DNA from 2 places in the Brevibacillus brevis NBRC 100599 genome. Region 1 is predicted to be linked to the other one. Evidence: riboswitches for the same ligand, from Rfam matches in the RefSeq annotation. Region 1 holds a riboswitch; the other holds the start of a gene.
What was found. A riboswitch is a leader RNA that binds a small molecule or an ion and turns the genes downstream of it on or off. The one in region 1 is predicted to bind cyclic di-AMP.
Positions count from the first base shown of each region.

Region 2: it holds a riboswitch for cyclic di-AMP, as region 1 does, so the genes downstream of both, BBR47_RS05330 (C40 family peptidase) here and BBR47_RS03360 (CAP domain-containing protein) in region 1, are expected to answer to the same signal.

Region 1 covers NC_012491.1:609,748-617,187, reverse strand. Annotated here, with positions in the region: gene tnpB (IS200/IS605 family element RNA-guided endonuclease TnpB) at 1-466, shown strand, start outside; gene BBR47_RS03370 (iron-containing alcohol dehydrogenase) at 619-1,818, shown strand; gene BBR47_RS03365 (aminopeptidase) at 1,914-3,029, shown strand; cyclic di-AMP (ydaO/yuaA leader) riboswitch at 3,254-3,411, shown strand; gene BBR47_RS03360 (CAP domain-containing protein) at 3,419-4,006, shown strand; gene BBR47_RS03355 (hypothetical protein) at 4,074-4,691, opposite strand; gene BBR47_RS03350 (sensor histidine kinase) at 4,815-5,906, opposite strand; gene vanT (serine racemase VanT catalytic subunit) at 5,949-7,440, opposite strand, start outside.
Region 2 covers NC_012491.1:1,040,421-1,047,860, forward strand. Annotated here, with positions in the region: gene BBR47_RS05315 (cytochrome P450) at 1-170, shown strand, start outside; gene BBR47_RS05320 (sensor histidine kinase) at 362-1,747, opposite strand; gene BBR47_RS05325 (response regulator transcription factor) at 1,748-2,467, opposite strand; gene BBR47_RS05330 (C40 family peptidase) at 2,682-3,203, opposite strand; cyclic di-AMP (ydaO/yuaA leader) riboswitch at 3,208-3,347, opposite strand; gene BBR47_RS05335 (LiaF transmembrane domain-containing protein) at 3,667-4,071, shown strand; gene BBR47_RS05340 (PspA/IM30 family protein) at 4,136-4,831, shown strand; gene BBR47_RS05345 (class I SAM-dependent methyltransferase) at 4,926-5,504, shown strand; gene liaF (cell wall-active antibiotics response protein LiaF) at 5,519-6,409, shown strand; gene BBR47_RS05355 (HAMP domain-containing sensor histidine kinase) at 6,423-7,440, shown strand, end outside.

The DNA.
Region 1 (7,440 bases):
GCTTTCACATAGGCAAAAAGGCGGGAAAAATTACGAAAAAGCGAGAAGGAAAGTAGCCATCTTGCATGAAAAAGTAGCCAACACCCGAAACGACTTCCTGCATAAACTGTCCACCCGGCTGATTCACGAAAACAAAGTGATCTGTTTGGAGGATTTGCAAGTAAACCACCTGATCAAAAATCAAAAGCTGGCCAAAAGTATTGCCGATGCGTCATGGTCCACTTTTCGCGCCATGCTGACATACAAAGCCGAATGGTATGGACGAACACTCTCCTTTGTCGGTAAACAATTTCCTTCCAGCCAACTTTGCTCCACACCAAACTGCGGCAACCGCAGTAAAGATGTCAAGAATCTGAACTTGCGAGAATGGACATGTTCGAACTGCGGGACACGGCATGACCGTGACGAGAATGCCGCGATCAATATTGAGCGAGAAGGACTTCGTTTGTTGTGTCTCACAACTTAACTGTCGGGACGACAGGGATAGCTTGGCGCATTTCACTTCGGTAGAAGTGACTACCCAAGAATCCCCCACCTCCAAGCAGTAGCGTAGGTGGAGGGAGTGTTCAAGATAAACTTGTCAGTGGTATAACCAATACGTGAAAGAAGGAATTTCAGATGTTTCCATTTGAAGTGTCTTTTCCTACCAAAATTTACTTTGGCATAGGCGAACTGGAACGTTTGGGCCAAGAAGCAAAATCATTAGGCCAAAAAGCATTGCTCGTTACAGGCGGCAATGCTGCCAAGCGTACAGGACTTTTGGATCGCGCCAAGGCTCTGTTGCAGGAAGCTCAAGTGGCGTATCTTGTTTTTGACAAAATCGAACCGAATCCGCGTACGGCAACGGTTGATGCCGGAGCTGCGCTTGCGCGTGAGCATCAGTGTGACTTCATTCTGGCTATCGGTGGCGGCTCCGTAATGGATGCCTCCAAAGCGATTGCGGCAGCAGCCGTTTCCGGACGCCCGATTTACGATTACATGCGGGGAAATCCGAGCGGTTCTGGTCAATTACTGGTACCCGTTCAGGAAGCACTCCCGATCATGACCGTCCCGACAGTAGCCGCTACTGGTTCGGAAGCAAACCATATCAGCGTCCTGACTCATTGGGACACGCATGAAAAATCTTCGATCAACGGTCCAGCACTTTACCCGAAGATTGCCATTCTTGATCCGTCTGTCACCTTTACCGTTCCGGCTCGCGTCACAGCAGAGTCTTGCGCCGATATCTTTTCCCATCTGTTTGAAAACTATTTGATCAGCGCGGAAGGGACCTACGTTCAGGACGGGATTTCCGAAACACTCATTCGCCTCGTCGTCGAGCACTCCATCACAGCGATCCAGCAACCAGACAACGCTGAAGCACGATCTACCCTTTTATGGGCGAGCACGCTGGGCATCAGTCCCTTCACTGCTGGCGGTCGCGGTGCTGGCATGCCTTTGCACGGAATTGAACATCCGCTGAGCGGAATCTACGATATGGCTCACGGTCGTGGACTGGCGATCCTGTCCCTTCCTTATTTCGAACAGATGATATTGCAAGACCGTCCCGAGAGACTAGCCCGTATGGGACGTCATTGTTTTGGCGTTACGGTGGAGAATGAGAGCGAAGCAGCACGAGCAACGATTGATGCCGTTCGCCGTTGGTATGAGCGTATGGGAATCACAGAACGTCTGTCTGACTTCGGTGTGACCAAACAATCACTGGTCCAAATGGCTGAGGAAGCGGTACGCATCGGCGGACGCGGAATCGGGTATCTGCCTAGCTCACGAAAATTGAATGAATCCGATGTAATCGCGATCTACGAGGCTTGCCTGTAATGGAAGCATCAAACACACTGGCGAGCCTACGCTCAGTTATGTAATAATACAAATTAATCATTAATCAAAATTATTTTACTACGGAGGTTACCACCATGGCAGATCCACGCATTAATGAACTGGCAAGCCGTCTCGTCCGTTACTCACTCCATTTGCAAAAAGGCGAAAAAGTTCTGATCGAAAATACAGGCCTGCAACCTGAACTCGTTCGTGCACTTGTGCGTGAGTCATTTGCAGTTGGGGCTCTGCCTTTGGTCACCTTAAAAGACCAGGAAGTCATGCGTGCACTCTATCAAGGCACGAGCGAAGAACATATGGCTCTGATGGCAAAATACGAGTATGACAGGATGAAGGACATGGATGCTTACATCGCCATCCGCGCCTACGACAACATCAACGAGTATGCCGACGTACCGGACGACAAAATGGGCATTTACGCTCGTGTCCTGTATCAACCTGTACATACGAACGAGCGCGTTCCGAACAAACGCTGGGTTGTACTGCGCTACCCAAACAAGTCGATGGCACAGCTATCCAAAATGAGTCTCGAGAGCTTTGAGGACTTCTACTTCTCCGTCTGCAATCTGGACTACGCGAAAATGTCCGCTGCCATGACTCCGTTGAAAGAGCTGATGGAGCGCACTGATCGTGTACGCATCGTCGGTCCAAAAACGGACCTGCGCTTCTCCATTAAAGGAATCAATGCCATCAAGTGTGACGGCAAACGCAATATCCCGGATGGCGAAGTATACACCGCTCCTGTACGCGATTCCGTGGAAGGGACGATTTTCTACAACGCGGCATCGATCTACAACGGCATTACCTTCAATGATGTTCAGTTCACTTTCAAAGAAGGCAAAATCGTGGAAGCGACCAGCTCCAATACTAAAGCATTGAACGACATCCTCGACACGGACGAGGGCGCACGTTATATCGGAGAATTCGCGATCGGCTTCAACCCGCACATCCTCCACCCGATGCTGGACATCCTGTTTGACGAAAAAATCGCGGGCAGCTTCCACTTCACGCCAGGGAATGCTTACACAGTAGCAGACAACGGCAACCGCTCCTCCGTTCACTGGGACTTGGTCCAAATCCAACGCCCTGAATACGGCGGCGGCGAAATCTGGTTTGACGATGTGCTGATCAGAAAAGATGGGCGCTTTGTGTTGCCAGAGCTGGAAGGCTTGAATCCGGAGAATTTGATTTAAACGAAATGAATGAAAAAATGGGTTAGGGAATGAGTTCCCTAGCCCATTTTCTATTGTTCAGAGAAAATAAAGCGTTAGACTGGCCTATTTTACAGGCGACACTGTAAGCGGGATTGGTGAGTGTCGGACTCCACCCTCTCAATAAAACAAGAGATATTCTTATTAATCCTACCAAATTTTACGGGTTTCTTTCACCGGTGAATCTCTGTTATTCTAGGTCATGCCAAACAAAACAGCCGAAACTTCCTCTCGAATGGAAGTGCGGGGGAGCTTTTTTACTTGCAGATGAGAGATCTGCATGGGGTGAATCGCCAAAGTGCGTAGGGTTGTTTCCTCAATCCGAATCCGTCAACTAACCTCGTAGGCCAAAAAAAGGAGACGATGTGAATATGAAACGCCTTGGTACTATTGCAATCGCGACATTGGGATTGGGATTTGTTCTTTCCGGCTTTTCTAACACAGCTTCTGCCGCTACCACATGTCCGCAATACGGGTATCAACCATATATGCAACCTGTCCAACCGCAAATGCAAGCACCTTACGCAGCACCAGCGAATCAACAGCAGCCAGCTCAACAGCCAGTAAAACAAGCTAACCAACAAATGGATTCTTCCTCGGTTGGGAAGCAAGTAACTGATTTGGTAAACCAAGAGCGTGCAAAAGCAGGTCTGAAGCCAGTGGAACTGGATGCTTCCCTGAACAAAGTTGCACAAGCAAAAGCTGCTGATATGTCCAAAAACAACTACTTTGACCATACAAGCCCTACGTATGGCTCTCCATTTGACATGATGAAACAATTCGGTGTATCTTCTATGACCGCGGGTGAGAACATCGCCATGGGTCAACGCACCGCTGAGGAAGTCATGAACCAATGGATGAACAGTGAAGGACACCGTCAAAACATCATGAATCCTTCCTTCACCAAAATCGGTGTAGGCTTTGTGAATGGATACTGGGTACAAGAATTCATCGGATAATGAAATTAGATATAAATGCCGAGTCCTCTAGCGGGGACCCGGCTTTCTTATTTTTTCACAGATATTGTCATGTCTTTTCTTCATCCACCGATTCCGCACTTTCTCGAACTTTTTCTACAACTTCTTCAGATTTGAGTTGCTTGTGCGAAGGGAGATCTAAAAATGTAGAAGCACGTCGATCGAGCCACAAGCTTTCCTCACCTTCCCTATCAGTTGCAACGAAGATAAACCCACCTGAATAACTAAAGTACGTAATGTTTACATCTTCCCCGAGTGTATTTTTCATGTTCTCGTAAAGGTCAAACAATTCAGGGCCAGTTTTTTCACCACCAGCCATGATTGGCTCTGTATCTGTTGCTATAACGATACCTTTTACTTCATCCTCTTCCATAATGAACGAAAGTTTTTCGTCTGTTGAAGATAGCAGTCCTTGCATATTCGTATCGTTGTAGTTACGTATTTTATCCGCTTCTGGTAAAACAGCTCCCTGAATTGAAAAGTCTGACAGGGTTGCATTCCTACTCGATTTGCTTAAGGGTTGGTTCTCTTGGTTACGTGCCTGTTCCATCTTTTTATATGCCTGTAGTGCTTCCTTATCCCCTTGGTTAATAGCCTCAGCCCAAGTAGCTGATGATATTCCAGCAACAATTAGCGCACCTATCAATGTCCATGTGTATTTATTCATAACTCCCCCAAAGTTAATTCACTTCGATATAGGAATATTCTACCATATTTTGAAATCCCTATGAATTATGCAATAAAAAAATGAAGACATTGAAGCGTCTCCATTTTTTATTTTGCCATCATTTCATCCATACGGCAGCCTGACCTCAAAACACGTACGAATCAAATCACTTTGGACAGAAATCGTTCCCCGATGCTTCTCGACGATATTTTTGGCAATAAACAGGCCAAGTCCTGTTCCTCCCCCTTGATGCGTTCGCGCTTTGTCGCCTGTAAAAAACATTTCAAAAATATGCGGCAGCGCCTCCTCAGGTATCTGGTCGCCGTAATTCATGATTTGCACAACTACTTCATCGCCCTCGCGATAAGCGTTCAAATCGATAAACTGGCCATCGCCCCCGTAGCGTATCGCGTTGGTCAGGATATTCTCAAATACGCGTGCCAGCAGCTCCCCATCTCCCACGATCACTAATTGGGCAGCAACCGTACACCGCGCGACGAGCTCATTTTTCTCAAAGGAAGGATACATCTCCTCATTTAACTGAACAAGCAATTCGCTCAAATCAATGACCTTTTGCTCGATGGTAACCATGCCGTAATTCATTCTCGTAATTTCGAATAGCTCATCAATCAGTTTTTCCAATCGATGCGACTTGGTAAGAGCAATCGTCGCATAATGCCGCATTTGTTCTTGTGTCATCTGCTCATCTTGCAAAATGAGATCCAGATAACCCAGAACAGATGTCAGTGGTGTACGCAAATCATGCGCCAGGTTCAAAACAAGCTGATCCTTGCTGCTTTCGGCAAAATCCCCTCTTTCTACCGCCTTTTGTAGCATTTCGCTTGCTAGATTGATATCCTTGGCGATTTCTGCAAACTCATCATTAGATGGGATATGGACATGCCGTGTAAAGTCTCCACTCGCGAGATAATGAATGCCCGTAGAAATCTCCCGAAAGTAGCCAGCATACCGTTTGGTCAGGAGATAGAAAAACAAGATCGCAATGGGAGCAAAGACAATCAAAAAGAAATTGATATCCCCCATCTCCCTGATGAAATAGCGCACCTGGGTGATTGGATCTTCGTACTTAACCCCCACCCGATAGTAAAACTGGAGCACTTTATAGAGCAGATAGGTTACGATACCAGCCAGAAGCATGCCAAACCCAAGAAGCCCAAGCATTTTGAAACGAAAGCTATGTCTCCCCTTCGCCATGGAAAAAATGAATCACTCCCTATACTCGTTTTCGTCCAACGATCAATCATGATAGACTCTTTTAACCCGTTCTCCCAAACGGCTTACCAGCTCGTTCGTAATGGTTTTACACGATTGGGCCATTTCCTCGGCAGTGATCTCCTCCTCTTGATCTCTACCAATAAAGGTCACAACCTCCCCTCTTTGCACCTCTTCTATATCTGAAATATCTACAATGAGCTGATCCATGCAGACAAAGCCAATAATCGGTCGCCTTTTTCCTCTAATCAAGCAGGTAGCCCCCACTTGTGACAGCATGCGCGGAACCCCATCTGCATATCCGATGGATACGATGGCAATCTTACTGTCCTTCTGCGCTGTGTGGGCGCGTCCATAGCCCACGGGTGCTCCCTTTTCCACCTGTTTCACCTGCACAACTCTTGCCTTTAGTGATAACACAGGTCGTAGGTCGATGCTTGTTTTTACCTTGTCTCCCTGCTTGCTCAACATCCCGTAGAGAGCGATCCCCATTCGAGCATAATCGTATTGCAGCTCCCCGTAATTCAGTACGCCGTAACTGCTTTGAACGTGCAGCTTCTGTGGATTGATCCCCTTTTCTTTCAGCTGTTCGATCACGTTTTGGAAACGGTCGATTTGATTTTTCGTGTATGCGATATCCGAAGCTTCCAAACTGTCAGCCACACTCAGATGCGTAAAGGTACCGCAAACCTGCAAATGCTTATATCGATACATAGCCGCGATTTTTTCCGTGTATTCCCAAGACTCCCCGAGTCTCCCCATCCCCGTGTCGATCTTGATATGAACAGGGATTTTCACGTTGTAGCCATTCAGTGTCTGGGCATATTCGTCATCTACTACGGTTTGTGTCAGTTTGAAACGGGCGATCTGGCGTATCCGACGCTCATCGGTATAGCCAAGCACCAGAATCTCCCCTTTTACGCCCTTCTTCCTTAGCTCGATTCCTTCATCGATTGTGGCAACGGCGAAGTGATCAATCCCGAGCTTGTTTAAGAACCTCGCAATTTGCCATCCGCCGTGGCCATATGCCTGCGCCTTAACGACTGCCATCATCGCACAATCCTTGGGGAGAACCTGCTGGATTTCCCTGACATTATGTTGGAGATGCGGGAGATGGATATCAGCCCATGCTCGCCCAGTTTGATCCGGTTTCCCACCTCGAAAGCGCTGGATCGCCTTCATCGCCAGCACTGAAAGAACAAACGACAGCACTGTGACCAGCGTAAAATGCACCAAGCCAAAGTAGCTGTCTCCCAATAACCCGATGCCATACAGCAGCAAAGTCACCCAAAACGCATTCCATGTCGATAGTCTCGTATATAAAAAAGTATTGATACACACCCCCAGCATGATGCCAGGGAAATACCATAGATGATACAAGGTCCCGTTAAACAAGAGGTCTTTCACTGCTGTTAATAAAGTAAATCCATCCGTAAAATACCCCTCATACACATTCACAGGAAAATAGAGAAGGATCGAAAGCAAATATAGCTTTCCTACTTTCCATAAAAGCTGC
Region 2 (7,440 bases), 430 kb from region 1:
GTGTTTGTATTGGGAATAACTTTGCTTTGATGGAGGCAGCTTTGCTACTGGCGACGATTGCACAGCGATATCGACTACGACTGGCTGAACCGAACCAGACAGTGGAGCCCGAGCCGTTGGTCACCTTGCGTCCCAAGAACGGACTGCCGATGCGTTTGGAGAAGAGATAGAAAAAAATGGAAGTTAGGGGGCAAAAAAAGAGGCATCTTATCACTACGGTTTCGCCGATTGTGTCAGATACCGAACTGGGGGTTATTTATCACTGAAAGCAACATGCTTACAAAAATGATTTTACAAGTAAAATATAAAGAAATAATTAATTGAGAATAAATCTATATAAAGTAAGGGTAGCTTGAGAAAGCTACCCGTGGAAGAAGGGGATGGTGAAGGAGAAACTGCTTCCCATTCCCAATTCACTGTTTACCATCAGATCTCCGCCGTGAAGCCGGACGATGCTCTTACAAATCGTTAAGCCTAAGCCTGTACCGCCACTGTTGCGATTTCGTGATTTTTCCGCCCGATAAAACTTGGTGAAAATCTTCGTCAAGTCTTCAGCGGCGATTCCTTCTCCTTTGTCGATTACAGTAAAAAGGACATGTCCTTCTCGCTGATCACAAGTAAGGTAAATGGAGCCATCCGGTTTGTTGTAGTGAATGGCGTTGTTCAACAAATTTTCCATGACACGGCGCAGCTTAGTCTCATCCGCTTCGATGTGAAGTTCATTGGAGATTCGTAGCTTCCATTGAAACGTGAGGCCTGCCTCTTTGATTCTTGGCAAATAGTCCTCAATAATTCCTCGCAAGAAGCTTTTGACATGAATGCGGTTAATGCTAAGTCGAACTTCGGAGCTTTGCGTGGTGAAGTCCTGCAGCTCATCCAGCAACTTTTCCAAGTCCGTCGTTTTTAGCTCGATCTTGCCCATCTGTTTCTGTATTTTGGTCATATCCGTCACGCGACCAGAGCCGATGTATGAGGCATAACCTTTGATCGTGGTGAGAGGTGTACGGAAGTCGTGGGCGATCGAAGCAATCATTTCAGCCTGTCTTTCTTCCGCTAAGCGAAGCTCATCAACCATTTCCCCGAAATATCGAAAGAGTTGCCCAAATTCATCATGCGATCGATACGTAAATGTGACCAGCCGCTTCCCTTCCTGGATTTCTTGGGTGACGCGCGATAATTCGTTAACCGGCCGTAGTATCCAGCGAACGAACAAAGCGAGCAGAACCAATCCTACCAGACTAATGCTTCCGTAAATAAACCAAAGCATCATGGAAACCCCTGTCGTAGCCATCATGTCGTAATCATCCGTGTAGAAATAAACAACAATCTCCCCTGTACGCGGTGGCTCCTGCTGAAAATGGTACTCAGCGACCACTTTGAGGTCATTTTGCTTAGCAGAATCGCCACGGCTTGATGAGGAGGGGGAAGGCATTTTTAAATTATAGGCGCTTGATGTTTTGCTGTAGATAGTGTTTCCATTGGCATCCTTCACGAGCATGCGGTACATCACGTCGTCTGGCAACTGCTTCTCAAGCTCCATGCGTTCGATTGGGTCCTTGAAATTACTGACGAGAAGCAGTTGATTGAGCATGACCTTTTCTGCGGCTTCCTTCTCAGCCTGGTACTGATTATGCCGGTCATTTTTGAGTTGAGCGACAATAATGTCTTGAAAAACAAATTTAAACAACAAAATGTTGAGTGTGAGCAAGGCAATGAAGGAGAGAAAAATTTTATTGCGCAAGCTCATTTAAAGCTTCTCCCCGATAAAAACGTAGCCTGTCCCCCATTGTGTTTTAATGAATTGACGTTCCGTTTCCAGCTTCTCACGGAGGTTTTTAATATGGACCGTCACTGTATTGAGCGAGCCATAACCATATCCCCAAACACGGTCATAAATTTGCTCTCTTGTAAAGACGATGCCCGCATTTTCTGCGAGGAAGGTGAGTAGTTGAAATTCTTTGGTAGAGAGCTCGATCTTTTGGTTACATACATATACGGAATACGTTTCTTTATGAATTTCCAAGTCCTTAAATTTCAAAACCGTAATCGGAGAAGAGGCTGTTTCCTTCTCAGGCTGCTCTTCGGTATGCTTGCGAATGCGCTCATAGCGACGAAGGTGGGCACGAATGCGAGCGAGCAACTCTTCCGTATCAAAAGGCTTCGTGATGTAATCGTCTGCGCCGATTTCAAAGCCGACTACCTTATCTACCGCTTTTCCTTTTGCACTGAGAAACAGTATAGGCAAATCCCACTCACGGCGAATTTGAGAGCAGAGCTCATAGCCACTCATGTTGGGCATCATAATATCCAAAAGGATCAGGTTGGGACGCTCACCTTGGCTGAGCAACGAGAGTGCATCTTCTCCGCTTTCAGCAGAGGAAACGCTGAAGCCCTCGTTCTCCAAAATGTCTTCTAGCAGTTCAATAATCTCCAGATTGTCATCGACAATTAAAATGTGATCTTTCACCGGAACAACCCCCAGTTACTTCTATTAATAAGGAATACCATTCAAAGAATGGGTCTTGTCTATCATAACATGCTTTGCCCCTATCAGGGGAAGAAACCCCGTAAGTTATTAAGTTGTTCTAATATGTGAGGGTACCTCTTTAGACCAGGTACTAAATTTCGTCAGAAAAAGCCAGAGACGTAGTGTCCCTGGCTTTTATTATTTTGCCGAATGACTATTTTTTAGCTGGTTTTTCCGGCAACGATGCAGCTTGCACCGCTTTTTCCTTATTCGGAGTTTCTGCTTTCGCTAGAACAGGAGCACTGAGACGCTTGGCGCCTACATAACGCTTGCTCCAGTAGTATGGATCGTTCAACTTGGTGTTGACGACTCCACGACCAGATTCCGAGTGCACGAATGTGCCGTCTCCGATGTAGATACCCACATGAGAAATGCTGCGACCGTTCGTATTGAAGAATACGAGATCGCCTGGTTGCAAATCTTTTCTGTCTACCTCTGTACCTAATTCGTACTGGGAAGCAGAATTGTGAGGCAGGTCTACACCTAACGCATCAAATACGTAGCGTGTGAAACCGGAGCAGTCAAAGCCCTTTTTGGACGAGCCGGAAGATTTGTAAGGGGTACCGTACAAGTCGCTGACAACTTCATGGAGAGTATTCTCCTCAGCAGCCTGTGCAGCGCCTGCCCCCATAGCAAGTAATCCAGCCATAAATAAAGATAAAACCATCTTGCGCAAAAGAAACTGCTCCCTTCGTGAGCCTACGAGGTTAGCTGAAGGGTTCGGTCGAAAGGACGCCCTAGGCTGCTAGGAGTAGCAACCATTCACCCCAAAAACGTGGTTCCCCCGTTTCCGCTAAGCGGAATTCGGCTATTTTTCGATGTTTTTTTACACGCACTCTTACGAAGATTCTACGCCAGTCCTTTTTTTCCTTCTTTTTATCTGTTCATTCACATATTCGTCACAAAGATAGCGTCAAATGCTGTAACGTTTTCGTTCGACAGTGCAAGCCGCCTTTCGACGTGGGCTTATTCCTGCCTTGCGAGAGAGCTCGTCCGATTAAGGCAGGAAAATGTCTCCGTCCAAGGACGGAGGGAAAAACCAACCGCACGCCCGTTATGGGAAGCCTATACCGAGGGCTACAATAAGGGCATAACGTTCCACAAGCACCACAAGCAAAACGAATGGAGGTAAGCGAGTAATGAGCGAACGGTCTGGCAAAGTACTACTCGGGCTGGTTCTGCTGCTAGTCGGTGGGTTGGTTCTTCTCGATCTGGTTGGTATCGATATCGGAGACTTGCTCGGGTTTATCATTCCCGGCGTGATCATGATATACGGTGCCAAAAAGATCATGGGACAAACCGGTTCACGATTTTGGGGAATCCTGGTCTTCCTATTCGGGTTCCTGATGTTGATTGGCAAGCTTGACCTACTGTTTCACGCGCTTCTGGCCATTGGGGTGATTTATCTGGGATATCGCTTACTGCGTCCCAGCCAAGAACCTAAACAAGCGCCACCTGCTTGGGAGCGTGAATGGGCCCAAAAAGTATTAAAGGAAGATACGCTGGACACTTGGGAGAGAGATGTAAGAAGACGCCCACAGTAACGCCAATGTCGCAAGAGTCTTTTGGATGAACAATATGATGTGATATGATGAGGAGGAAAAAATAATGAGTATCTTTAAACGTTTGCGTGACCTGACAGTAGCTTCGGTAAATGATGCATTGGATTCAATGGAAGATCCGGTAGTAATGCTGAATCAATATATGCGTGACATGGAAGTAGAAATCGGACAAGTTGAAGTAGCGGTTGCCCGTCAGGTTGCTCTGGAAAAGAAATTCCGTCAGCAATTGGACGAAGCCAATGCTCTGATCGAAAAACGTGATCGCCAAGTCAAGCTCGCCTTGACTGAAGGAGAAGACGAGTTGGCTCGTCGAGCACTCGCTGACAAGAAGCAGTACGAAGGCCGTGCAGCGGAATATGAAACTCTCTACCTGTCAGCATCCGAGTCAGCTACGCAAATGCGCGAGAAGCTGGCTGAGCTGAAGGAAGAGTTCTATAAAATGCGTGCGAAAAAGTTCACTCTGATGGCACGTGCACAAGTAGCTCGTACCCAAAAGCAAGTCAATCAAGCAGTTGTCGGTATCGGCAATCAGTCCGCAGGCCGTGGCTTCGCTCGCATGGAAGAGAAAGTCATGCGCATGGAAGCAGAAGCGCAAATGAGCGGGCAATGGCGCCAAACGAACCGCGCTTGGGAGAACGCTTTGTCTGAGCTGGAAAAGGATGATCTCGATGCAGAACTTGCCAGCATCAAAGCATCCATTAATGAAGTAAAAACACCGGTAGCCAAACCAGTACAATCCTAATTCAACAGGAACTGGGGGACAAGGTGTAGAATAGAGTGTGTCAATTCGGCAGCCTGTGTACATCAGGCTGCTTTTCCCCTAGGAGGTACGATTCTTGCAGGACTTCTTGGTCTTTTTGCGGCGGTTTATCGCTGAGCCTGGACGCGTCGGTAGTATCATCCCCAGCTCTCGTTTTTTATGTGAGCAAATGTTGAAAAGCGTCGATTGGGCTTCAACCGATGTGATCCTGGAGCTGGGACCTGGTACAGGGGCTTTTACCCAAACGATCTATCAGCGCTTGCATCCCGGCACACAGTACGTGCTCGTGGAACGAGATTCCCAATTTCGCTCTATGCTTCAATCACGTTTTCCCGATCTTCCTATCAGGGAGGAAGCGACTAAACTTAGGTCTTACTTGGAGGAGCAGGACCTTGCAGGTGCAGATGTCATTATCTCAGGTCTGCCATTCGCCAACTTTCAACAAGAGCTGCGGGCAGCAATTCTGGACGAAGTTCAATCTGTACTGAAGCCAGGGGGCCTATTTATTACATTCCAATATTCGCTACAACTCCAAGCTGAGTTGCAGGATCGTTTTCCCTGGGTCAAGATCGACTTTACCCTGTTGAACATTCCGCCTGCATTCATCTATACATGTCGTAATGGACAAAGTGAAAACGATCAGCGTGGGGCGTGAGAGAGGAGACTTTTGTGAAACTGTCCCGTTTACACAAAATGTTGGCTGGTGTCCTGATTATTTTTACGGGAATCGGTCTTTTGTTAGACAGTTTGGGTATCATATCGTTCGGTCTGTTTGATTTGTGGCCGATGGTGCTTATTTATTTTGGCCTTCGTTTGTGGGGGAATAAAAATCGGATTGGCGGAGGGATTCTATTCTCTCTGGGGACCATCATCGCGACGGACATGTGGTTTGGTGTCGGGATTGATGATTTGTTCCAGATTGCAGTACCAATCGTGTTTATTTATTTCGGCTTTCAGTTGATTCGGGGCAAGAACAGCAGACGAGATCGCTATGTGAATCAACCATTGGGAGAGAGTGGGACCCCATCTGCTGCGGAGACGATTTTGACTAGTGATGCGAGTGTCCCGAATGACGTGAACGTTTCAACAGCGGAACGCCCTTGGCAAGACAACTGGAACAAATGGAAGCATGTTGGTGGCAAAATTCCTCATCACGAAAACATGTCTTCATCACCTGACGACATGTTGCCAAAAGATTCCCGCAGTTCTCTGATTGGGGATTATCACCTGACTTCCGGGCGTTTTGAACTGAGTTACTTGCATGTCTGGCATGGAATCGGGGATGTTGTGATTGATCTTTCTCGGGCAGTGTTGATGCGGGATGAGGCGTTTCTTGTCGTAGAGGGCTGGGTAGGCGATGTGACGATTTATGTGCCTATCGATCTTCCTGTATCGGTAACGGCAGGCTTGAGTATTGGTGACCTGGAGGTGCTAAGCCACCGGCAGGGAGGTATCAATCGCAGTGTTAAGATTCGTTCTGATCAGTATGATGAAGCATTGCAAAAAGTAAACTTGCATATCTCGCTGCTTGTCGGCGATATAAAAGTCAAGTACATCTAGGAGGTACTGGCGGATGCGTCGACAGCGATTGGCAAGTATTCAGTGGCAATACGTGCGCTATGGCATGTTACTGGCCGTCAGTGCAATTACTGCCGCGTTTATTTGTTTCTTTTGGCTATACTTTTTATGGAAAGATCACCCCGGGATTCATCGGTGGTACAACGAAATAATTAGCGACCGCAACCTCGTGAAGTGGCTGGCAGAATATATAGGCATCAATCTGCCTACCGATCCAGAGGGCTTGATTCAGCTTGCTGCTTTTGTTGTTTCTTTGCCGGCAGGTGTCTTAGTGGCATTGATCATTTCCTATATCATCGGTAATTTGTTGAAAAAAAGACTCAGTGTACTGTGGGAAGCTGCCATGAAGCTTGGACGCGGGATGCTGTCATATCGGGTTCCCGAATTGGGCGTCGATGAAGTCGGCGAATTAGGATGGCAGATTAATCGCTTGGCTTCGCAATGGGAAGAGCAAGTAGCATCTTTGCAGCGGTTGTCGAACCACAATGCGGCTCTCGCAGAGCAATTGAAGCATGCAGCAGTAACTGAGGAGCGACAGAGATTGGCGAGAGAACTGCATGACGCGGTCAGCCAGCAGTTGTTCGCCATCGCCATGACGACTGCGGCGATGAAGCGGCTTGTAGAAAAAAATCCTCAGCGTGCAGCCCAACAGATTGAATTGGTCGAAGAGATGGCAGCAGCTGCACAAGCAGAGATGAGGGCATTGCTCTTGCACCTTCGCCCGGCTACGTTACAAAACAAGTCATTGAAGGAAGCTATTCTGGAACTTTTAGATGAGCTGACGCGTAAAAATACCATGCAGCTTACTTGGGAGATCGAAGACGTCGAAGGCTTGCCGAGTGGAATTGAGGATCATTTGTTCCGTATTTTGCAGGAGTCCTTGTCCAATACATTGCGGCATGCCAGAGCTACCCAGATTGCAGTGAAGCTATTTACACTGCAAGAGCAGGTTCGCCTGCGAGTAACGGATGACGGTGTTGGTTTTGATCCGGATGGGGAGAAAATGACGTCCT